Linked DNA regions of Hahella chejuensis KCTC 2396. The protein of the gene in region 1 interacts with the protein of each later gene in a pairwise test. Links are inferred from orthologs where the notes say so. Each region holds a gene or a part of one and is shown in the gene's direction. Other genes may lie near its edges.

Region 1 (11,061 bases):
CATTCTTAACGGGATTATCAAAAGTATAGTGTTCGGCGTCGTATGCACGTGGATCGCCGTGTTTCAGGGGTATGATTCTGTCCCGACTTCGGAAGGCATCAGTTCCGCAACCACCAAAACAGTGGTGTACTCGTCGTTAGCTGTATTGGGATTGGATTTTATTTTGACCGCCGTAATGTTTGGAGATTTTTAATATGCGGATTCGTACGCTGGAGATATCTGTAGGGGCGTTCATTGTCGCCGGCATTGGGGCGTTGTTTTTATTGGCGCTCGAAGTGAGCGGGCTGTCTCTGAGCCCGACGCAGGATACCTATAAATTGTATGCGGAATTTACTGATGTGGGCGGGTTAAGAGTGCGGGGTAAAGTGTCCTTGTCCGGCGTCACGATTGGGCGCGTCAACAGCATCTCTTTGGACCCCAAGTCATCCAAGGCTGTCGTGGAGATGGATATTGATGCGGATGTGAACTATCTAAGCGCGGACAGTGTCGCAGTCATCAGCACTGCCGGTCTCCTGGGAGAGAAGTACATTAATGTCTCCATTGGTGGGGACGAGGAAGCCCTGAAGGACGGAGACTTCTTTTATAGCACGCAGGGTGCGCTGAATTTAGAGAAGCTGATAAGCGATTTTGCAACAAGTCAGTAGATCGCTGTATTTCTGAATTCAGAAAGAAGTTGTGAATTTTGGTTAGTACTGGTCAGTCAAAGAAATAGTTAGGCAATTAACATGATGTTAACAGTGAAGAATATTGGGCGCGTGTTCGCAGTCATGGCGATGGCGGCGTTCGCAGTTGCTGCGCAGGCCAACGCGCAGCAAGACGTTTTTGGCGTGGTGCAGGACAGCACCAAAATGCTGGTTTTCAAACTACAGTCAGAAAAGCAGACTTATTACGATAATCCGCAAAAATTCTACGGCGTGATGGAAGATGCGCTTGAAGATGTGGTTGATTTTGAGCGCATCGCCGCGCGAGTGATGGGACGTTATCGCAGAGAAGCGAGTGATGAGCTTAAAGAGAAGTTTGTTGGGGTATTTAAAAAGAGTTTATTTGATGCTTACGGCAAGGCGCTGGTGGAAAGTGGCGAATTTAAAGTCAACGTATTGACGGCAACCATTAATCCACGGGACGAAGGGCGCGCAAGTGTGGATTTGGAAGTGATTTCTGCGTCTGGCAACAAGTATCCGGTTATCTACTCAATGTACAAAAATCGCGACAGTAAATGGTTGCTGGAGAATGTCATCGTTAATGGCGTGAATATCGGGCTTGCTTTCAAGGATCGCTTCGAGCAGCAGGTTAGCGTGCACAATGGCGATATCACCAAAGTCGTAGATGGCTGGTCCAGTCGGATCGAAGAGGATGAACTGACTGGCGAGGCGAAGTAATGTCGGCGAGATTGACCTGCGCTAAGGATGCGCAATCCAAAGAGATGGCGCTCAGTATTTCGGGGATCGTTGATCTCTCTAATGTGGCTGACTTGTTGGCCGAAGGCGAAAAGGCGGTGCAAGCTGCGGATGCGACCTCCCCACTGCGCATTGATGTCTCTCTCGTCGAAAATGCGCAAAGTGTGCTGATATCATTGCTGCTGCGCCTGGTTGCGGCGGCGGAAGCAAAAGGCCTGAATGTCAGCGTTTCGGGTTTGACCGGTAAAATGTTCGATATTGCGCGGGTTAGCGGAGTAGAGACTGTTTTGCCATTGGCGGATGAGGCAGTCTAGCTAAATAAATATCCCTTCAAAAAAACAATTTGCGGCGGTCGCTGCAAATTGTTTCCAATCCATAACTTGGGCCTGGCTCCTGCTTGGGGTAAAATGCTTCGTTTAGTTCAGCTAACGAATAACGAGGAGTGGGCGCATGCAACCCGAAGCATTGCAAGAAATTTTGCAAGAAAAGCTGTCCGACTGTGAAGTCCGTGTGGAAGGCGATGGCTATCATTATCAGGTTGTTGCCGTCGGCGAACGTTTCGCCGGCCTTTCTCCCGTCAAAAAGCAGCAAACGGTGTACAGCTGCATTCATGATCTGATCGCTGATGGCACAGTGCACGCTGTTTCCATCAAAACCTACACTCCCGATGAGTGGGCCGCCGCGAATAAATAATTCGTTTTCCAACCCAGGTAAGTTTAATGGACAAATTATTGATCGGCGGTAGCAAACCGCTTAATGGGGAGATCCGCATCTCCGGTGCGAAAAACTCCGCATTACCAATTCTTGCTGCAACGCTGTTGGCGGATGAACCCGTCACTATCGGCAACCTGCCGCACCTTAATGACATCACCACCATGATTGAGCTGTTGGGCCGCATGGGCGTAGAGCTGATGATCGACGAAAAAATGTGTGTGGAAGTGCACGCCAATACTATCAAGCATCTGACTGCGCCCTATGAGCTGGTGAAGACCATGCGGGCCTCCATTCTGGTGCTGGGACCGATGCTGGCCCACTTTGGCGAGGCGGAAGTCTCTTTGCCCGGCGGTTGCGCTATCGGAAGCAGGCCTGTTGATCTTCATATTCGCGGCCTTGAAGCCATGGGCGCGGATATTTTAGTCGAAGGCGGCTATATCAAAGCGAAAGTCAATGGCCGCTTGAAAGGCGCGCACATCTACATGGATACCGTGACGGTGACCGGCACGGAGAACCTTTTGATGGCGGCGACGCTGGCGGATGGTAAGACAGTGATTGAGAACGCCGCTCGTGAGCCTGAGGTCATTGATCTTGCCGAATGCCTGATTGCAATGGGCGCGGATATACGTGGTCATGGCTCCTCAACTATCGAAATTAACGGTGTGCCGCGTCTGCATGGTTGCCGCTACAACGTACTGCCGGACCGAGTCGAGACCGGGACTTATTTGGTCGCCGCCGCAGCGACCCGTGGCCGAGTCAGAGTGAAAGACACCCGCGAAGACATTTTGGAAGCGGTTCTGTTGAAACTGGATGAAGCTGGCGCACATATCAGCACTGGTCCGGACTGGATTGAGCTGGATATGAAAGGCGCTAGACCGAAAGCGGTGAGCCTGCGCACAGCTCCTTATCCTGCTTTTCCAACTGACATGCAGGCGCAGTTCGTCGCCATGAACACAGTGGCGGAAGGTACGGGCGCTATTGTTGAAACCGTATTTGAAAACCGCTTCATGCACGTGCAGGAGCTGCGCCGCATGGGCGCGAAGATCAAACTGGAAGGCAACACTGCGATTGTGGAAGGTGTAGAGTCTCTGACCGGCGCGCCAGTTATGGCGACCGATCTGCGAGCTTCCGCCAGTTTGGTTATCGCCGGATTGGTGGCGGAAGGAGATACCCTTGTAGACCGCATTTATCATATTGACCGTGGTTATGAGTGTATTGAAGAAAAAATGCAGTTGTTAGGCGCGAAAATACGTCGGCTGCCGGGCTGAAGCAATTCACCAATATCCGGAATCCTGTAATGAGTGCGATCATCACCATCGCCCTGTCCAAGGGGCGTATCCTGGACGATACATTGCCGCTGTTGGCGGCGGCCGATATTGAGCCGGAAGACGACATCAAGAAGAGCCGTAAACTGATCTTCTCAACCAACCAGCCCAATGTGAGGCTGGTTGTGTTGCGCGCCACAGACGTGCCGACCTATGTGCAGCACGGCGTGGCGGACTTGGGGGTGGCGGGTAAGGATGTGCTGATGGAGCACGGCTATGATGGCCTTTATGAGCCGTTAGACCTCAAAATCGCCACTTGCCGTCTGATGACGGCGGCGATGAAAGGCGCAGCGCCCAAATCCGGGCGTATCAAGGTGGCGACCAAGTTCGTTAATATCGCCAAGCGTTACTATGCCGGCAAAGGAATTCAGGCCGACATTATTAAGTTGTATGGCGGTATGGAGCTGGCGCCGCTTATGGGCCTGGCGGACGAAATTGTGGATATTGTCGATACGGGCAATACCCTGGTGGCCAACGGGTTGGAGCCGCGTGAGAAGATTTGTGACATCAGCTCCAGGCTGATCGCCAACAGCGCCTCAATGAAAATGAAACACGCCAGTTTGCAGCCCATACTCGACAAACTGGCGCAGGCGGTGGGCGCAGAGTGATTTGAAGAGCCCTCGTTTTGAGCAGAGGGTATGTGGGCCAACACTAATGAAGTAGCGGATGAGGCGAACTGCAGATATGCGTGAACTAGATAGCAGTCAGGCGGATTTTAAGTCGCAACTGGAAGCCTTGCTGGCGTTTCAGGAAGACGACAGCGCGGAAGTGAATCGCGTGGTGGAGAACGTGTTGAAAGATGTGCGCGTTCGTGGTGATGAAGCGGTATTAGAGTATACCAACCGCTTTGATCATATGAGCGCGACCTCAATGAGCGCCCTGGAAATCCCGCATCATCGACTGCAGCAGGCTCTCGCCTCTATTGCTCCTGAGTTGAAAAGCGCTTTGGAAAGCGCCGCCGGGCGCATTCGTCGTTATCATGAAAGGCAGGCGCAACCCTCTTGGACCTACCAAGAGGAAGATGGAACTGTCCTGGGGCAAAAGGTTGTTCCCTTAGACCGCGTCGGCATTTATGTCCCGGGCGGCAAGGCTGCTTATCCCTCTTCTGTGCTCATGAACGCGATTCCCGCGAAAGTAGCGGGTGTGGGCTCCATTATCATGACTGTGCCGACGCCTCGTGGCGAAGTGAATGAATTGGTGCTCGCCGCGGCGGCGGTAGCCGGCGTTGATCGGGTGTTCACTGTCGGCGGCGCGCAAGCCGTGGCGGCTTTGGCCTATGGCACTGAGACGGTCCCCAAGGTCGATAAGATTGTCGGCCCAGGCAATATCTACGTGGCTATGGCGAAGCGAATGGTGTTCGGAACTGTTGGCATCGACATGATTGCAGGGCCCTCGGAAATCTGTGTGGTTTGTGATGGGGGAACGGACCCAGATTGGATCGCTATGGACCTGTTCTCGCAGGCGGAGCACGACCAGGATGCTCAGGCGATACTTATCTCACCAGATGAAGCCTGTCTGTCTGCGGTGAAAGCATCCATTGAAAAGCTGCTGCCGGACATGGAGCGCAAAGATATTATTTCAGTTTCTTTAAAAGAGCGGGGCGCCTTTATCAAAGTCGCTGACCTGGATGACGCCATTGACGTGGTTAACCTTATCGCGCCGGAGCACTTGGAGCTTTCGGTTGCTGACCCGGATGCGTTGCTTCCTGGAATCAGGCATGCCGGCGCCGTATTTATGGGGCGTTATACGGCGGAAGCATTGGGGGACTATTGCGCGGGGCCGAACCACGTGTTGCCGACGTCTGGAACCGCACGTTTCTCCAGTCCTTTGGGGGTATATGACTTCCAGAAGCGTTCATCCCTGATCAATTTCTCCAGTCGCGGCGCCTCCGACGCTGGGCGAATTGCTTCTGTGCTCGCGCGTGGAGAAGGGCTGACCGCCCACGCGCGCTCCGCAGAATATCGCATAGTCGAGGAGTAGGCTTATGTCCGTTAAAGACAGAATTCTCCAGTGGGTGCGTCCTGAAGTTCAGGCGCTTTCCGCGTATCACGTTGCGGACGCTTCAGGTCTGATTAAATTGGATGCAATGGAAAACCCCTTCGACTTTCCTGCTGCGTTAAAGGCCGAATTAGGGGTGGATCTGCGCGATGCGGCCATTAACCGCTATCCAGATCCTGATGCTGGCGCGATCAGAACGGCGTTAAGGGAGCTTTATAGCTTGCCTGCTTCTGCGGACATGCTGTTCGGCAACGGCTCTGACGAGATCATTCAGATTCTCGCCATGGCGGTAGCTGGACCCGGACGGACAATACTCTCCGTTGAGCCCAGCTTCGTCATGTATAAGATGATCGCGACATTCATTGGCGCCGAATATGTGGGCGTTCCGTTGAATGACGACTTCCAGATAGACGCTCAGACGACGCTGGACGCGATCAAGCGTCATCAACCCGCACTGGTTTTCATTGCTCAACCTAACAATCCGACAGGCAACCTGTTTGATGATGAAACACTGCGCCAGATTGTTGCGGCCAGCCCTGGGCTGGTGGTGATTGATGAGGCTTACACGGCTTTTACCAACGCAGACTATATGTCTTGGGTCAGCGAATACGATAATGTTGTGGTGATGCGTACTTTCTCAAAAGTCGGGTTGGCGGGGCTGCGTTTTGGTATGTTGTTTGGCGCGCAGGAATGGATTGAGCAACTCAATAAAGTGCGCCTTCCCTACAATATCAATTGCCTGACGCAAAACGCTGTTCTGACCGCCATTCGGCACTTTCCAGAGTTCGTGAAGCAAACGGAAGCGCTGCGGGAGCAGCGTAGCTGGCTGAGCGCCCAGCTTGACGGAGTGGCTGGCGTGACAGTCTATCCAAGCGAGGCGAACTTTATTTTGGTGCGTGTCGACCTGCCGGCCAAGTCTGTTTTCAGCGAAATGAAAAGACGCGGCGTTTTGATTAAGCTGCTGGACGGCGGGCATCCCAAGCTCGCTGGGTGTTTGCGTTTGACGGTTGGAAGCCATGAGGAAAATGAGGCTATGCTGAAAGCGCTGTCAGGGGCTTTGGCGGCGGTGAGGGGATAACCTCAGGTTATTCCCCATCATTGCCTGAGCGCTGTTGCAAGGTGGCGGTTAGATTTATGGTCTGGCCCCGCCTGAACACCGTCAGTTTGATCTGATCCCCAGGCTTGTTGTGTGAAACAAAGTCTCTGGCCTGTTGTGACGTCCTCATTGGCATGTCGTTGATCATCAAAAGCACATCGCCAGCTTCCAATCCGGCTTTACTGCCTGGGCTGTCTGGTTGGACGCCTGTTATCAGTAATCCATTAGTGTCAGTAAGGCCAAAAAAGTCCGCTTCATGACGAGCCAGCTCGTGCATTTCCACCCCCAGATACCCACGAATAACTCGGCCATATAGGATTAAGTCCTGTGCAATCGCCATGGCTGACTGCGCGGGAATGGCGAAGCTAATACCTTGATAGCCGCCAGTGGTGGAGAACACAGCGGTGACGATACCGACCAGTTCGCCTTTGGCGTTGATCAAGGCTCCGCCGGAATTGCCGGGGTTGATGGCTACGTCAGTCTGAATGTAGTTTTCATAGGTGGCCAGGCCCAGGTTTGATCGTCCCAAGCCGCTTATGATGCCCTGTGTCACGGCCTGGCCGACGCCAAACGGGTTGCCGATCGCCAGTACGATGTCCCCCACTCGGGGTTGAGATTGGCTGACCGGGATTGGCTGAAGCCCGTCCTGTTTAGGCTTTAGTACGGCGAGGTCTGCTTCGCTGTCCAGGCCTACAATTTCTGCAGGAGTCTCCCGACCGTCGGACAGCATGATCCTAATCAGCTCTGTGGATTTCACTACATGGTAATTGGTCAGAATATGGCCTTTTTCATCGATAATAACGCCGGAGCCGAGTCTGCTTAGCGTAGGTTCGGGAGGCGTAATATTCTTGGAATAATTCGATAATAGCGGATTGTTCCAAATGGCGTCGGACAGCGCAGGATTGGGTTCTTCGCTATAGATATTGACGACGGAAGGCAGCGTGTGCTCAACGGCGTCGGCGAATGAAGTCAATGCCGGCTGGGGCTGCAATGTTGGATGCTTCATAAAAAAGAGATAGACGCCGGCGGCTGACAAACCAATTGCCACGGCGATTCCATAGGCTGCTAACTGTCTCATTTTTCTCGTTCTTTGGCGGCACTGGCGCGGAATGTTAACATAACTGCAATGACTGAGGAGTACGCCATGACTGATATCTCGACAATAATGACACTGCTGAACAGCTGGTTACAACCGGACCGGATCAGGGACTACTGCCCTAATGGTTTGCAGGTGGAAGGGCGCAAGAACGTTCGCAAAATACTGTGTGGCGTTACTGCCAGCGAGCAATTATTGGACGCTGCGATAGAGCAAGGCGCTGATGCGGTGCTGGTGCACCACGGTTACTTCTGGAAAGGCGAAAGTGCGGCGATTGTCGGTATGAAACGCAGACGTATCGCCAAACTGCTGCAGCACGAGATCAGCTTGATCGCCTACCATCTTCCGCTGGATATTCACCCTGACTACGGCAATAACGCCGCTCTGGCGGCGCACCTGGGCTTTACCGTTGAGGGCAGAGTGAAAGCAGGGGATGTGGAAGGGTTGCTGTGGCGCGGCGCATTACCTCAGCCAATGTTAGTCAGCGACCTGGCTGAACACATTGGTAACCGACTGCAGCGTGCGCCTATGGTTATTTGTGACGACCCCGGCCAAGTAGTCAGCACTGTCGCCTGGTGTACTGGAGGAGCGCAAGGGTTCATTGACCAAGCCGTAAGTTTGGGGGTGGATGTTTACTTAAGCGGCGAAATTTCCGAGCAGACTGTGCATAGCGCGCGTGAGCAGGGAATTGTCTATGTGGCGGCGGGCCATCATGCGACAGAGCGTTATGGAGTGCAGGCTCTAGGTAAGGCGCTGGCGGAAAACGTGGACGTGGAAATTAGCTACTTCGATGGCGATAATCCGGTTTAACCGGACTATCGCACGTGAAGGCTGGGTTAATATTTTTCGCCTTCAGAAGTCGTTTCTGGGGAATTATGTGAGCGGCTCTCGAACCCATAATCCTCCGATAAAGTACCTTTTTCTTTAGGGTCAGCCTTGGGGGCGTAGTCCCGAGGCGGTTCAAAGACCGATTCTTCCTCGACTTTGCTCTTGCCCTCTTTGCGCTTTACGGATAGTGAGGGCGTGGCGGATGACACCAGGGATTTGAATTCACTGTCGCTACACAGGCGTTCGGCGCCGACGGCCAGGTGATTAAATATGTCGCGATAGTTGGCGTTGAGTTTGCCCAGCATTTCCGCCGTACGAGAGAAGTGCTCAGCAACTTCCGCTTGATAGCGGGTGTGTTGATCTTGCAGATGATCGATCTGGCGTTCCAAACGCCGGTTTTTAGCGGTTTCAGAGTGCAACAGCTTGTGCAGCAGAACGCCCAGGCCTAAACCGACCAGAAAAGTTACCGCCGCTATAACAATGGTAGATCCCATAATTCTTTCAACACTTAAATTTGCAAGGAATTGTGAACCGGAGGAGTGAGTTAGTATACCGACAAAAGCGTTTCGATTTCCATTGCCGGCAGGTAGCTTTTGGTCGCACAGGTCCCTCGCAACGACGCCATGTGTGAAGGGATCGGGAATATCCCCTACCCATGTAGTCAATATGTCTAGAAAAAGGCAAAATAAGCGCCCAATTTCGGCCAACTATTAATCAGGCAGACAGGTCCCGCACATGTCAGGCCCTGTCTCCCGCGGCTAGCCGCCGCGCAGGCGTATCCATGCGCCTGATTGTTAACATGCCAATATCATTGCCATGTCAATATAATGAGTTGGCGACTTGAACATCATTTATCAGTGAGGCGAGTCAGGCAGTGACGACTCCTATTGAAAAGTATCGACAAGATCTCGAACGCCAGGATTTTTCCTATGACCCCGCTCAGGAAATGGCGGTTGAAAAACTGCAGGTGTTGTTTGAACGTCTGACAGCGGCGGAAAGCAAACGTCTTCAAGCCAGTCGTATACAGCGCCTGGCGCGGAAAATCGGGCTGACCAAAGCAGATACGACTCCCGAGAAAGGCTTGTACTTCTGGGGCGGCGTTGGGCGTGGCAAAACTTACCTGATGGACACTTTTTATGAGTGTTTACCCTTCAAGCGCAAAATGCGCGTGCACTTTCACCGTTTTATGCAAAGGGTGCATCAGGAGCTGAAGCAGCTTAAAGGGGAAAAGAATCCGCTAGAGATTGTCGCAGATAATTTTAGCCGTGAAGCGCGGGTCATCTGTTTCGATGAGTTCTTTGTCACCGATATTGGCGACGCTATGATCCTGGCCACCTTGCTTGAAGCGTTGTTTGAGCGGGGAGTTTCATTGGTTTGCACATCCAATATTGTGCCTGACGGGCTGTATAAAGACGGCCTGCAACGGCAACGGTTCCTGCCGGCAATCGCGTTGTTGAATCAGCATACGGAAGTGGTGAATGTCGACGGAGGCACGGATTATCGCCTGCGAACGCTACAGCAGGCGGAGCTCTATCATTATCCTTTGGATGAAGAGGCTCAGTTGAGCCTGGCGCAAAGCTATGAACGTTTGGCTGTGGAAGCAGGGGCGCATCAAACCGATATTCTGATTAATGGCCGCAAGCTGAACGCCATACGTCGGGCGGATGACGTTATCTGGTTTGACTTTAAAGAGCTGTGCGATGGTCCCCGCAGTCAGAACGATTACATAGAGCTGGCCCGTGAGTTTCATGCCGTGCTCGTAAGCAACGTCCCAACACTTGAGGCGAATAAAGAAGATCAGGCGCGGAGATTTATTAACTTAGTGGATGAGTTTTATGACCGCCGCGTGAAGGTGATTATTTCCGCCGCCGCTGCAATTAACGAGATATACCAGGGCGAGCGTCTCAGGTTCGAATTTGAAAGAACAGAGAGTCGATTGCTGGAAATGCAATCTCAGGAATACCTGGCTTCTCCGCACCGTCCCTGATTTTCCTCAAATTCTGCAAGGGGCCGTATGCGGCCCCTTTCTACATCACACGAACTGTTTCGGTTTAGACAAGCTCAATGGCGACAGCAGTTGCTTCGCCGCCGCCGATACAGAGCGCCGCTACGCCACGCTTCTTGCCGAGACGCTTCAACGCATGCATCAGGGTAATAATGATTCTCGAGCCGGTTGAGCCAACGGGGTGTCCCTGGGCGCAGGCCCCGCCGAATACATTGACTTTCTCTCCGTCCAAGCCCAGCTCTTGAATCGCAAGCATTGTCACCATGGCGAAAGCTTCATTGATTTCAAACAGATCGACTTCGTCCTTAGACCAGCCCGCTTTCTGTAGTACTTTTTGAATGGCGCCGATAGGCGCGATGGTGAACTCTGAGGGCGCCTGGGAGTGCGTGCTGTGAGCGACGATTCTGGCGAAAGGCTTCGCGCCGCGCCGGTCAGCCTCCTCACGACTCATTAAAACCATAGCGGAAGCGCCGTCGGAGATGGAGCTGGAGTTAGCTGCGGTGATGGAGCCATCTTTTTGGAATGCGGGTCTCAGCGTGGGGATCTTTTCAAGATTGGCTGCGCCTGGCTGCTCGTCATGCTCTACTAAGACATCTCCCTTA
Region 2 (11,196 bases), 3.7 Mb from region 1 along the record:
TCAACAACCTGGTGATCGACCGCTCTATGCGCGAAGCCTGGTTGGAAGATCAGAGCATAGACTTGACCAGCGCGGAATTCGATTTATTGTGGTTGCTGGCCAGCAGCGCCGGCAGGGTGCTCAGCCGGGAAGAGATTTTCACCGCACTGCGCGGTATTGAATATGATGGGCAGGATCGCTCCATCGATGTCAGAGTTTCCCGCATCCGACCCAAGATCGGGGACGATCCGGTGCATCCCAGACGAATCAAAACGGTGCGCAGCAAAGGATACCTCTTCGTCAAAGAAGCCTAACGGACAACAGGGCTCACTGTGAATAACGTTTTTCTGCGCGTATACAGTGGCGTAGCGTTATCGTTGCTCGTATATGCAGTTATAGCACTGGGCCTTTTTCATTCCATTAACGCCGTGCGTTACCTGCAGTACCGAGAGCAACGCGTGGCGCCGCTGTTTAACTGGGTTATTGAGCAGCCGGAAGAGCGGCTGGAATTCCTCAAATCCATCACCACCGCCGACCTGACATTTGATTTACTGGCCCCAGCTGAGTTTGAGTTCAGCAGGTTGGAGAGGGAGCGCCTGGCTTATGGCCAAACTATCGTGCTCTCCAATAATGCTGGCATACACGCCTTCGCCCAAGCGGGCCCGGATAAAATGTTGGGCGCTTACTTCGCTGACCTGCCATTGGAAAGCGCCCTCTGGGCGGCGCGTTTGATATCTCTGCAGACCCGGGCCGTAGCCAAAGAGTCGCGTGACGATACGCTGCTGGAGTTGGGCAAGACCTTTAACCTGTCAGCGAGCCTAGTTCCTCTGAGCGTGATTGCAGAGTGGCCCGCCAATATTCAGGGACGCTTTCTGAAAGAGGGGTGGACCTCACTGCCGTCTCAGGGGCGCAAAGGCGATGCGCTGGCCGTGTCGTTCGATAAACAGTTTATTTTACAAATCGACCCTGTGCCGACATTCAATCCTTGGGCCTGGCCGGTGTTGACGACGCTGATTGTCGCCGGGCTGGTATGTATCGGCGCTACACTTTATCTGCTGTTGGAAAAACTTGAGCGTCGTTTACGTAAACTGGAGTCTGTCGCCAGTCGAATTGCCCGGGGTGAGTTGGATGCGAGAGTGGATGACAACCGCTTTGACGCTGTTGGACGCCTGGGAACGGTATTCAATCGTATGGCGGAGCATATTCAGCGGTTAGTGGCGGTGCAGCGCGAAATGATTCATGCGGTATCGCACGAATTGCGTACGCCGGTCGCCCGCATTCGTTTTGGCGTGCAAATGATTGAAGACAGCACGGAAGATCAGTTCCTGCACAAACAGCTGTCAGGGATCGACTCAGATATACAGGAACTCAACGAGCTGATCGACGAAATTCTCACCTACGCTCGCCTGGAGCAGGGGGGGCCTATCCTGGACTTTCAGGAAGCCAATGTTAAAGATATCGTCAATCAGGTGGTGGGAGAACAGAGCTCGGTTAAACCAAACCTGGAAATCAGCGCTGAATTCGTACGAGGTTCAGATCGCTGGAAGGTCTCCGAGGTTGAGCCCCGTTATATCCATCGCTCAGTGCAGAATTTAGTGGGCAATGCGACTCGCTACGCTAAGTCCAAAGTGGTGGTGCATTGCAACTTCGGTCAGGAAACCTGTCGTATTGATGTTGAAGACGATGGTCCGGGCATTCCTGAGTCGGATTGGGAGCGCGTGTTTACAGCGTTCGCCAGACTCGACGATAGCCGCACTCGTAGCTCTGGCGGATACGGCTTGGGTCTTTCCATCGTTCGTCGAATTCTCTATTGGCATGGCGGACAAGCCTTCGTCGGCCGCAGCGAAAACCTTGGCGGCGCCAAGTTCAGTCTGGTCTGGCCCCGTAAGCAAGGGGCATAAAAAAAGCGCAGCTTGAGCTGCGCTTTTTAGTCTACATCGCTTCCCTTACTTGCTGATCACTTTCAGATTGTCGATGTACATGCTGGTGGAAGGCTGCGCGCCAATCACATGCAGACGCAGCTGAGAGATGGTCCCATTTGGAGACAGGTTCAACTCACCGCTGATGTTCTGCCACTGTGAGGTGGCGATTTCCTGGCCGCCCAGTTTCTTCCAGTGACCACCGGAATTATCAACGTAGTAGACCCACAGCTCCGCCTTATCGGATGAGCGACGGCTGCTAGCCAGGTAAACGTCAGCGCTGACCTGGTAAGGCTTACCGGCTTCCAGCAGACCATGTGCGTTGAGTCCAGGGCCAGAATACCAGCGATAACGATTGCTGCTCAGCAGGCTGTACTTGCCGGAGGCTGCAGTGTCGCTCAGGTAGAGTCTGGTTCCGAAATAGTTGCTCCAGCCGCGAGTTCCATTCTCAAAGCCTTCATTGATGATCTCTTTGCCGCCGGGTTCGTTAGTGTCGCCGCCGTTGTCGTCGCCATCGTCACCGTCGCGGTTGAGAGGAACGATTTTGACTTCGTCAACCAACATGTCTACGCCAGCGCTGGCGCCATAAATCAGCATGCCTACGTCGCGTATGGTTCCTTTTGCGTCCAGAGTGAAAGTGCGCTCATACTTGGACATTTCGCTGTTGGTGAAAGAAGCGCGGGAGAGGTACTGATAGTGTGTGCCGCTGTCGTCGGAAACTTTGAATACGACGCGCATATTCTCACGGCTGCCATTTTCACCCAGACCAAGCTTGGCGGTTAACTTATATTCCACACCTGCTTTCAGTTTGCCAGTCAGTTTCTGGTAAGCGCCAGCGTAATAGGCTGAGCGATTGGTGATTTCCAGAATATAGTCACGGCCGCAGTCTTTCTTAAAGTAGGCCTGTCCCAGGTCGCCTGCGTTGCTGTAGCTGGTCCAGCTGGACAGCTCATTGAAGTCGCCGTCTTCCACCAGGTTGTCGTTCAACTCTGGTTTGCTGCATACGGTGGTGTCGTCGCCGTTATCTCCGTCATCGCCGCCGTCATCTCCACCATTGTCATCGCCGCCGTTATCATCGCCATCTCCACCGTCGTCGATCTTCGTTGGGAAGAAAGCGGCGATCTGGTCGCCAATCTTACGCAGGTTTTGCGCCGCATCGGCGCCGTTGCTCTGTCCGGCGCTGACGCCGCAAGCCTGACCTTCGCATTTATTGATGTCAGGGTTGGAGATCATCTGCAGCTGGTTACGGGTGTTGTAGGCCTGTGGGTAGGCCATGATGGTGCTGAACGAACCGTACACGCCGTGGCCGCGGGCCCATGACCAGATGCCGCCTTGCGAGTTTTGAACATAGGAGTGGCCAAGGCTCATGTTATGGCCGAGTTCGTGTGTGAAAGTGCTGTATCCGCAATCTACGCCGACTAAGCTGAAACCTGCTGAAGCGGCATTGCTGTAAAGCTGCCCTGAGCTGGCGTTGCCAGGTGGAACATAACCGATACCGCACACATAGCCGCCATTCATGGGCTCGCGCAGGTTGATCAGGGTAACCAGGTCAGCGCCGTACTTCTGACGCAGAGAGGCGACGGTGCTATTGCGGCTGAAGGAATCCAGGTTGGAACTGTTTACATAAACATAGTTTGAGTTGATCTTTTCCGCGCCGACGAGGCGCAGACGCATATCAACATTACTGTTCTGGTAGGCTTGGTTACTGTACTCGATGTAAGACGCAATGCGAGCGTTGATATCGCGACCGTTGGAGGTCTGTGTCGCTTGGTCAATGTACAGAACCAGTACGTCTACGGTGTTCTCCGCGTGCGCGGAGCCGGCTCCGACGCTGGCGGCGAACATAAGGGCGGCGGCTTTACTAAAATTCATTATAGTTTTCCTTTTTTCATTTATATTTTATGAGTTGCTTTGAGGCTGTTCGGGCGTTGGCATATCCAGAGGAGGAATCGGCACGCCGTCTTCAGTTGGAGTGATTCGGCTGTTTATTTCGCCTTCGTCGGTGAGGGTGACCTGTCCTGTGTCGTTATTAATGACAGCGGAATAAGTGCCGGTGCGGGTGGCTATGACAACATGCGTGTCCATTTCTCCGCGGGTGATAATGACGTTGTCTGTCGGTGAGCCGCCAACCAGCGGGCCTTTCCAGACTTCTATCGTGTCCAGCTGATTGTGAGTGGAAGTGATTTCCGCAAGCAGCGATTCATTTCTTTGCGGGATGGGCAGTTCCAACTGCCTTCCCACGCGCAGCTTATCCAGCGCTTCCATATTGGCGTGCATCCTTTTGGCGGGGATGCCGTTTACAACAATATCTTCTGCATCACCAGGAGCGCTCCACATAGACATGACTTCGTTGGAGTCGTTAGCGTCCAACTCATCATTCACAGGTTCGGGTGGAGGTCCGTCAGCGGAAAAGTCCGCATCAGCCTGCGTCGCTGTATTAGCGGGCGGCTGTGACGACGTGGTCTGAGACTGGGCGTCAAGCGGCGCCGGAGGATTGAATGCGGCGTTAGCGGGGGCCGCGCCTCCAGGTTGAGCTTCATTGGAAGCGGCTGGCGTGTCGGGGCTTGGCTTGGGGCCGTCGGAATATCGAAGTATTCCCACGACCGACGCCAAGGCGACCAGACCGGCTGCGCCCAGGATCATTGGCTTCTTCATTTGCGTTCCTTTCTGACTGTGTTTGGAATAGAACAGTTAACATTCCGCTCACATTCATCCATAAACGAGCGATCTTACCGGGCGGTCCGAAAATTTAGCCAAATGCCGTCAATGCCTCAATCGTGCAAATGGGCATTGGACTTATGGCTTACTTTTGTCTGTCCACTTGGTCAGGTTTTTGGGGGGGGTAAATATTGGAGGTTTGGAGGGAGTGGATTTAGATGGTGTGGAAATAAGGAGTTAGGCCTTTTTGCTTACCATTTGTTACATAAGGCGACACTTCTCTAACAGACATGGAGGCGGGAGAAATTCATAATTCGTTTCGTAAGGGATGACTCTTTGAGGTTGTAGTTCTATCGAACTTTCCTTGTTTCATTGTGGGGCTATCTTAGCCCCTCTTTTTTTGCCCGCCTTTCAGACTTCAGACTTCAGACTTCAGACTTCAGACTTCAGACTTCAGACTTCAGACTTCAGACTTCAGACTTCAGACTTCAGACTTCAGACTTCAGACTTCAGACTTCAGACTTCAGACTTCAGACTTCAGACTTCAGACTTCAGTGCGCCTTTATTTTTTAAATGCGATTAAATGCTCCGCCTTCAGGCGAATGGCGACTTCCGCATTAATGGGAAAGTCCTGGTGGCTGGGCGTCAATGCTTCCAGCTTACGTCCTGAGCTGAGCAGGAGTCGATAGAGGGTGGAGGAGCCGGCGAATATCTTGTCGATAATCTTGGCTTTTTGAGGGGATGTGTCGTCGAATACCAAGTCGTCAGGACGGATCAATACCTCCACGGCCTGTTGCGGATTCCAAGGATATGCCCTGTTGCCGCGAATAACCCCAAGCTCTGTTTCAACGCTGTCGTGGGTGGTTAGCACGCCGGGTAATAAGGCTCCGCGACCAATAAAGTTGGCGACAAAGCGGTTGGCGGGTTCATGGTACAGGTTATAGGGCGTATCCCATTGCTGTAAGCCGCCGCCGTGCAAAATGCCAACGTGATCGGCCATAGCAAAGGCTTCATTCTGGTCGTGGGTAACCAAAATTGCGGTAATGCCCCGCTTTTTAAGTATCTCCCTGACGTCCAGGCTAAGGCGAGAACGAAGTTCTGCATCAAGATTGGAGAAAGGTTCATCCATTAACAGCAACACCGGATCTGGAGCGAGCGCGCGCGCCAAGGCGACGCGTTGCTGTTGGCCTCCAGATAATTGGTGTGGGTAAGCGTTGGCGTAAGCTGTCATGCCGGTAAGCTCCAGCATGTCTTTCAGCTTGGCGTCCGCTTCTGTCGCGCTGCGATTGTGCAGTCCAAACTTGATATTCGCCGCGACGCTTAAGTGAGGAAAGAGCGCATAATCCTGGAAGACCATGCCGACTTGGCGTTTCTCTGTCGGCAGCGTAGCAGATGGTGTAGAAACGGGCGCGCCGTTTACTCTCACTTCTCCTGCAAAGACGGGCTGAAAGCCCGCCAGTACACGAAGAACAGTCGTCTTTCCACAGCCGCTAGGGCCCAGCAAACTGACTATCTCGCCTTTGTTCAGCTGAAAAGACAGGTGAGATACGACTGTCTGGCCGCCATAACCGCAGCTAAGGTCTTTTGCCTCCAGCAAAGGCGCGCTCGCCATCATCTTAAACCTGTTTGCCGTACAGCAGGAATTCCATGAGGGCCTTCTGCGCATGCAGGCGGTTCTCCGCTTCATCCCAAACTACGGAGCGCTGATCATCCAGCATGTCCGTACTGATTTCCTCGCCTCTGTGGGCGGGCAAACAGTGCATAAACAACGCGTCAGGCGCAGCTTTGTTCATAAGTTCAGGCGAAACCTGGAAAGCAGCGAAAGCCTTTTCCCGCTCAGCCTGCTCTTGCTCTTGCCCCATAGAGGCCCATACGTCGGTCACAACCAAATGAGCGCCTGCGACGGCGTCAGATGGAGTGCGGAATATCTTCACCCGGTCCGCGTTTTGCTCCACCAGCGACTGCATTGGCTCATAACCCTCGGGGCAAGCGACCGCCAGCTCAAACCCGAATTGGCGCGCAGCGTTGATGTATGAGTTGCACATATTGTTGCCGTCGCCAATCCAGGCTACTTTCTTGCCTCGGATAGTGCCTCGATGTTCGACATAGGTTTGTATGTCGGCGAGAAGCTGGCAGGGGTGGTAGTCGTCAGTCAGCGCATTAATGACCGGCGCAGAAGAATACTTGGCGAAGAGTTCAAGCTTGCTGTGTTCAAATGTGCGGATCATGATGATGTCCACCATGCGCGACAGGACTCGGGCGCTGTCCTCAATGGGTTCCCCGCGTCCCAGCTGTGTATCGCGGGGGGAGAGAAATATGGCTGAGCCGCCTAATTGCGCCGCTCCCGCCTCAAAAGATACGCGAGTGCGGGTGGAGGACTTTTCGAAAATCATACCCAGAACCTGGCCTTGCATCGGCGTATGGGCCTGCTTGCTTCTGTGCTTGGCTTTCAGCTGGATAGCTCGCTCAATCAGGTACTCCAGTTCGGTCGGGGAAAAGTCACACAATGTCAGAAAATGTCTGATGCTCATGGTGCGTTACTCGCCATTTCAGTAGGTTAAAGTCAAATATAGAAGGAATGAAAGACGACTGCCGCCGTCTTCAGTATGCACGGCTATAAACCTACCTTGGTTTTTTTCGATCGTCCGCAGCGTAAAGCTTGATCAGTCGCACCAGCGTCGTCACTAGATGTTCAGCTTCTACGTCCGTCATGGTTAATGCCGGCAGCAGCCGGATAACGCGATCAGACGTCACATTAATTAGCAGTCCCACTGTTTGCGCCAGGGGTACCAGCTCGGGGCAGGGTTCGGTCATTTCTATGCCGATCATTAAACCCTTGCCGCGAATATCCTTGATATACTCGGCTCCACTGAACTCTTGCTTTAACTTGCTCAGAATCTGTTCGCCAAGAGAGCGGGCTCTTTCTGTCAGATTATTGCTTTGAATCGTTTTGATGACCGCCATTGCTGCGGCGCAAGCTAATGGGTTGCCGCCGAATGTAGAGCCGTGCGAGCCAGGGTGAAACACCTCGGAGGCGACGCCTTTCGCCAAGCAGGCTCCGATAGGGACACCGTTGCCCAGGCCTTTGGCGGTGGTCACCACGTCGGGAGCGATGCCGTAGTCCTGATAGGCGAAATAAGCGCCAGTGCGGCCATTTCCGGTTTGCACTTCATCTAGCATCAGTAGCCAGCCTTTGGCGTCACACAGTTTTCTAACTGCGTGAAGGTACTCCACAGGTGCGATATTTACGCCGCCTTCACCTTGGATAGGCTCCATCAGCACTGCCACGACATTGTTGTTGGCGCGTGCGATATTCTCCAGGGTTTTCATATCATTGTATGGCGCGCGTACAAATCCAGACACCAGGGGCTCAAACCCGGCCTGGACCTTGCGGTTGCCTGTGGCGCTTAATGTGGCGAGGGTGCGGCCGTGGAAAGAGTGCTCCATAACAATGATTGAAGGAGACTCAATACCTTTCTTTTTACCATATAGGCGGGCCAGTTTGATTGCGGCCTCGTTAGCTTCGGCGCCGGAGTTGCAAAAGAAAACACTGTCCATACCGGCGACTTGACATAACAGGTCGCCCAGCTGTTGCTGTAGAGGAACCTGATAAAGATTGGAGCAGTGCAAAAGCTTCTTGGATTGGTTGCAAACCGCTTCAGATACGGCGGGGTGTGCATGTCCCAGCCCACATACGGCGATGCCGGTTACAGAGTCAAAATAGCGGTTGCCTTGAGTATCGTATAACCAGCAACCTTCTCCATGCGTAAAGGCGATGGGCAGTCTGCCATAAGTATTCATCAGGGTTGGACCGGCCATTTTCTTCGTCCTCTTATATACAACCTTAAACTCTATATATGGTTGAAAACCCTATATAACGCAAAAAGGCAGCCCCGGCTGCCTGTTCCAACAGCTATAGTATAGATAATTGTTACACATGGCAACGAAGCCCAGGGAGGCCCTGATCTGGCTCAAATTTCCTGGCTAAGAAGCGACTAATTGCCCCTGAAGAAGCGTCTCTTTTCGCGTATACTTCCGTTCCAGAAAGGGCGAAGCGCCTAATTTGCAGCGCATTAGGTCGTTGTCTGATTAAATCATCATCGCCAGCGCTTAAAAACATAGTAAAATAGTCAACCAATCACTCAATGACTGTTATTAAAGGTTAGGTTTATGGATGTCATCGAAGTTATCAAAGAGCAATTAACCAGTAATCCCATCATTCTTTTTATGAAGGGAACGCCGAATGCTCCTCAGTGCGGGTTCTCTGCTCGTACAGTTCAGGCATTGATGGCCTGCGGTGAAAAATTTGCTTATGTAAATATTCTGGAGCACCCGGAAATTCGCGAAGCGTTGAAAACCTACTCTAATTGGCCAACATATCCTCAGCTGTATATTAAAGGTGAGCTGGTTGGCGGGTGTGATATCGTCGCTGAGTTATATGAGTCCGGTGAGCTACAGGGAATGGTGAAGGGCGCTGCTGTCGCGGAATAACCATTTCGAGTATGCGATTTGGGTCTGTCGCTTTGTCTAGCTGGCGGGGGCGTAAAGTATCTGCACCAGATAACTGTAACCAAATACGCTATCTGAAGGAGGGGGGCGTTGATAGGGGTTGGCGGCGTATGCGCTGCGAATCGCTGCAGCGTCCAGCTTCTCATCTCCGCTACTTCTCTCAACTTCCGCTTTTACTAGCATGCCTGTCTCTTGAAACTGCAACTTGAGCACGACCGTGCGGGCTTCTGTAAGGTCGCTATATTCATATTGATTGTTGTACAGACGATTTTGCGCCAAGTGGCGAACAAGGTAGGGCCAGAAGGTCGAATGTGTTGACGGCTGGCTTCTCAGTAGCTCCAGAATAGACGCGTCCATCTCATACGCTTCGCTTTCCGGCCTGTTGGGCTTTTTGTCGGCGGACTCCGACTCGCCTTTAAACAGGTTGCTTACCCAGTTCAGGTTGGTGCGATTTGCATTCAGGCGAGGTATTCCCGAAAAAGTATCTTGTTGCGAGCCCTTCCACGGGAGTGTGTCGTCAACAATATCCTTTGGCGCCTCGGTTTGCGCAGGCATACTTTGAGTTTGTTGAGTTCCAGGAGTGCTAACCGTCCGGGCGTTGAGAGTGATTGTGATTGTTGGATTTTCTTTCTGTGGAAGCTGAATGGAAAAGAGCAGGAACAGTATGCCTGCGTGAGCAAGGATAGATAAGAAAATGGCGTTGGCGGCGCATCCACCGTTAAATTCACTGTCAGGCATAAAACACATGGGGCTTGAGGTCTGTAGCGAATTTAACTTATTTCCTAAGGCGGTAGAAATGAGTTTGCGTCAGTTATGTGAAGCGGGTAGTCCTATTCCGCTTCACGCAGCTTTACCTGACATCTTTCGCAGGTTGCCGATAACGGCATTCATCGCTCTGTCGAATAGAAGGCCTTCTTCCAGCGCTTTGATGCGTCCTTTGCGTAACTCATGCGCCAATTCGCCTCGGGTTTTCTCGACGACCTTCAAGCCTAAGCGATTAACGAATATGTAGGTATCGGAATCCTCAATTTTTGTGGACAGCTTGCATCTGAAGCGGGTTCCATTAACGAGTGAGAACTCAATCCAAGCTCCGCACTCCATTTCATCTATTTTGGTCAGATATTCCGCCAGCGCAGCGTCTTCGTACTCGCTCTGCCGTTCTACGGCTGTCTTTATAGCAGGGGTGAGTTTTTGCTCTATGACTGCTGCGACAGGAGCCGGTGGCTTAGGCGCATCGTTTTGCGCGCTGGTTATAGATTGTTGCTTGAAGGTTTCTGTCAGCGCCTTCTTCAGCTCTCCCAGCATGTGTTCAAGCTTGGCGGAGTTGTAGGATACTTCCTTCAAGCCGGCTTTGAGGTTTTTGAGTAACTGAGGAACCACCTTGACCCAGCGCTGTCTGGCTTCAACTTCGGCATGTGGTTGTAGGCACCATGTTAATTCGTCCACAACTTTGGTGCACTGATTCAGACGATGTTCCGTGTCCTCTTTTAAGTAAGCCAGGAACATGACGCGGCTCCATCCGCCACGGAGTAGTTCAACGGCTACTGGCGGGAGGGGTTGTGCGGCGATTTTCTCACTGAGAATCTGTTCCACAACCTGATGGGCCTTGTGGGACTTGACGCGGCCTATTTCCGCTTCTTTAGTTCGCTGCTCAACCAGTTTCGCCTTACGCTCTTCGCGACTCAAATATTGAGAGAACTCTTGATATATCTCTTCGAAGAGTTCACTTTCGCCGTTGAACTCTTCAAGGATGCGCTGAACGGCGCGATGAATTTGCTCGTAGAGCTTGTCGCGTTTTTTCTCTGATGCGTCACTCCAGCCTATACCTGCTTTCGCCAGAGCGTTTAGCAGCTTGCGGGCAGGGTGAGATGGTTTGCTGAAGAAACTTTTATCTCGGATCGCCACCTTTAGAATAGGAATTTGCAGGCGGCTAATCAGCACCTGAATCGGAGCCGACAGATTGTAATCATCAAGGATGAACTCGAAAAGCATGGAGACTAAATTGATGAGATCCTCATCTATTTGGTCAAGTGCTGTCGCCTTGCCTGACTTCTGGCTTTCTTCGCTGAGTAGCCCTTGTACGGCTGTGCGCAAATCTAAAGCTACGACCGGACCTTCCGCCAGATTTTCG

Evidence for each region.
Region 2: the proteins of HCH_RS23840 (region 1) and grxD interact in binary tests that used the Escherichia coli proteins (3 or more experiments, as listed by UniProt). The link is inferred for Hahella chejuensis KCTC 2396 from one-to-one orthologs.

Annotation. Positions count from the first base shown.
Region 1 is NC_007645.1:5,443,211-5,454,271, reverse strand. What follows is about bases 746-3,468. They hold HCH_RS23840 (BolA family protein), read left to right. Parts: upstream 746-1,847; coding sequence 1,848-2,090; downstream 2,091-3,468. Other genes in these bases: hisG (ATP phosphoribosyltransferase), read left to right, coding at 3,409-3,468; murA (UDP-N-acetylglucosamine 1-carboxyvinyltransferase), read left to right, coding at 2,117-3,379; HCH_RS23845 (STAS domain-containing protein), read left to right, coding at 1,379-1,711; HCH_RS23850 (MlaC/ttg2D family ABC transporter substrate-binding protein), read left to right, coding at 746-1,379. Also shown: lipid asymmetry maintenance ABC transporter permease subunit MlaE, read left to right, coding at 1-193; outer membrane lipid asymmetry maintenance protein MlaD, read left to right, coding at 195-644; more of HCH_RS23850, read left to right, coding at 726-745; more of hisG, read left to right, coding at 3,469-4,044; hisD (histidinol dehydrogenase), read left to right, coding at 4,121-5,416; hisC (histidinol-phosphate transaminase), read left to right, coding at 5,421-6,512; HCH_RS23815 (S1C family serine protease), read right to left, coding at 6,520-7,608; HCH_RS23810 (Nif3-like dinuclear metal center hexameric protein), read left to right, coding at 7,675-8,436; HCH_RS23805 (YhcB family protein), read right to left, coding at 8,463-8,948; cell division protein ZapE, read left to right, coding at 9,329-10,441; HCH_RS23795 (thiolase family protein), read right to left, coding at 10,506-11,061. UniProt on the Escherichia coli protein: Involved in cell resistance against acid stress.
Region 2 is NC_007645.1:1,780,007-1,791,202, forward strand. The notes cover bases 7,529-10,386. They hold grxD (Grx4 family monothiol glutaredoxin), read left to right. Parts: upstream 7,529-8,726; coding sequence 8,727-9,047; downstream 9,048-10,386. Other genes in these bases: HCH_RS07985 (aspartate aminotransferase family protein), read right to left, coding at 7,529-8,375; HCH_RS07995 (TonB C-terminal domain-containing protein), read right to left, coding at 9,084-9,803; HCH_RS08000 (DUF1631 domain-containing protein), read right to left, coding at 9,906-10,386. Also shown: HCH_RS07955 (response regulator), read left to right, coding at 1-293; HCH_RS07960 (ATP-binding protein), read left to right, coding at 312-1,880; HCH_RS07965 (carbohydrate binding domain-containing protein), read right to left, coding at 1,926-3,770; HCH_RS07970 (hypothetical protein), read right to left, coding at 3,798-4,553; HCH_RS07975 (ABC transporter ATP-binding protein), read right to left, coding at 5,119-6,171; argF (ornithine carbamoyltransferase), read right to left, coding at 6,173-7,087; more of HCH_RS07985, read right to left, coding at 7,179-7,528; more of HCH_RS08000, read right to left, coding at 10,387-11,196. UniProt on the Escherichia coli protein: Monothiol glutaredoxin involved in the biogenesis of iron-sulfur clusters.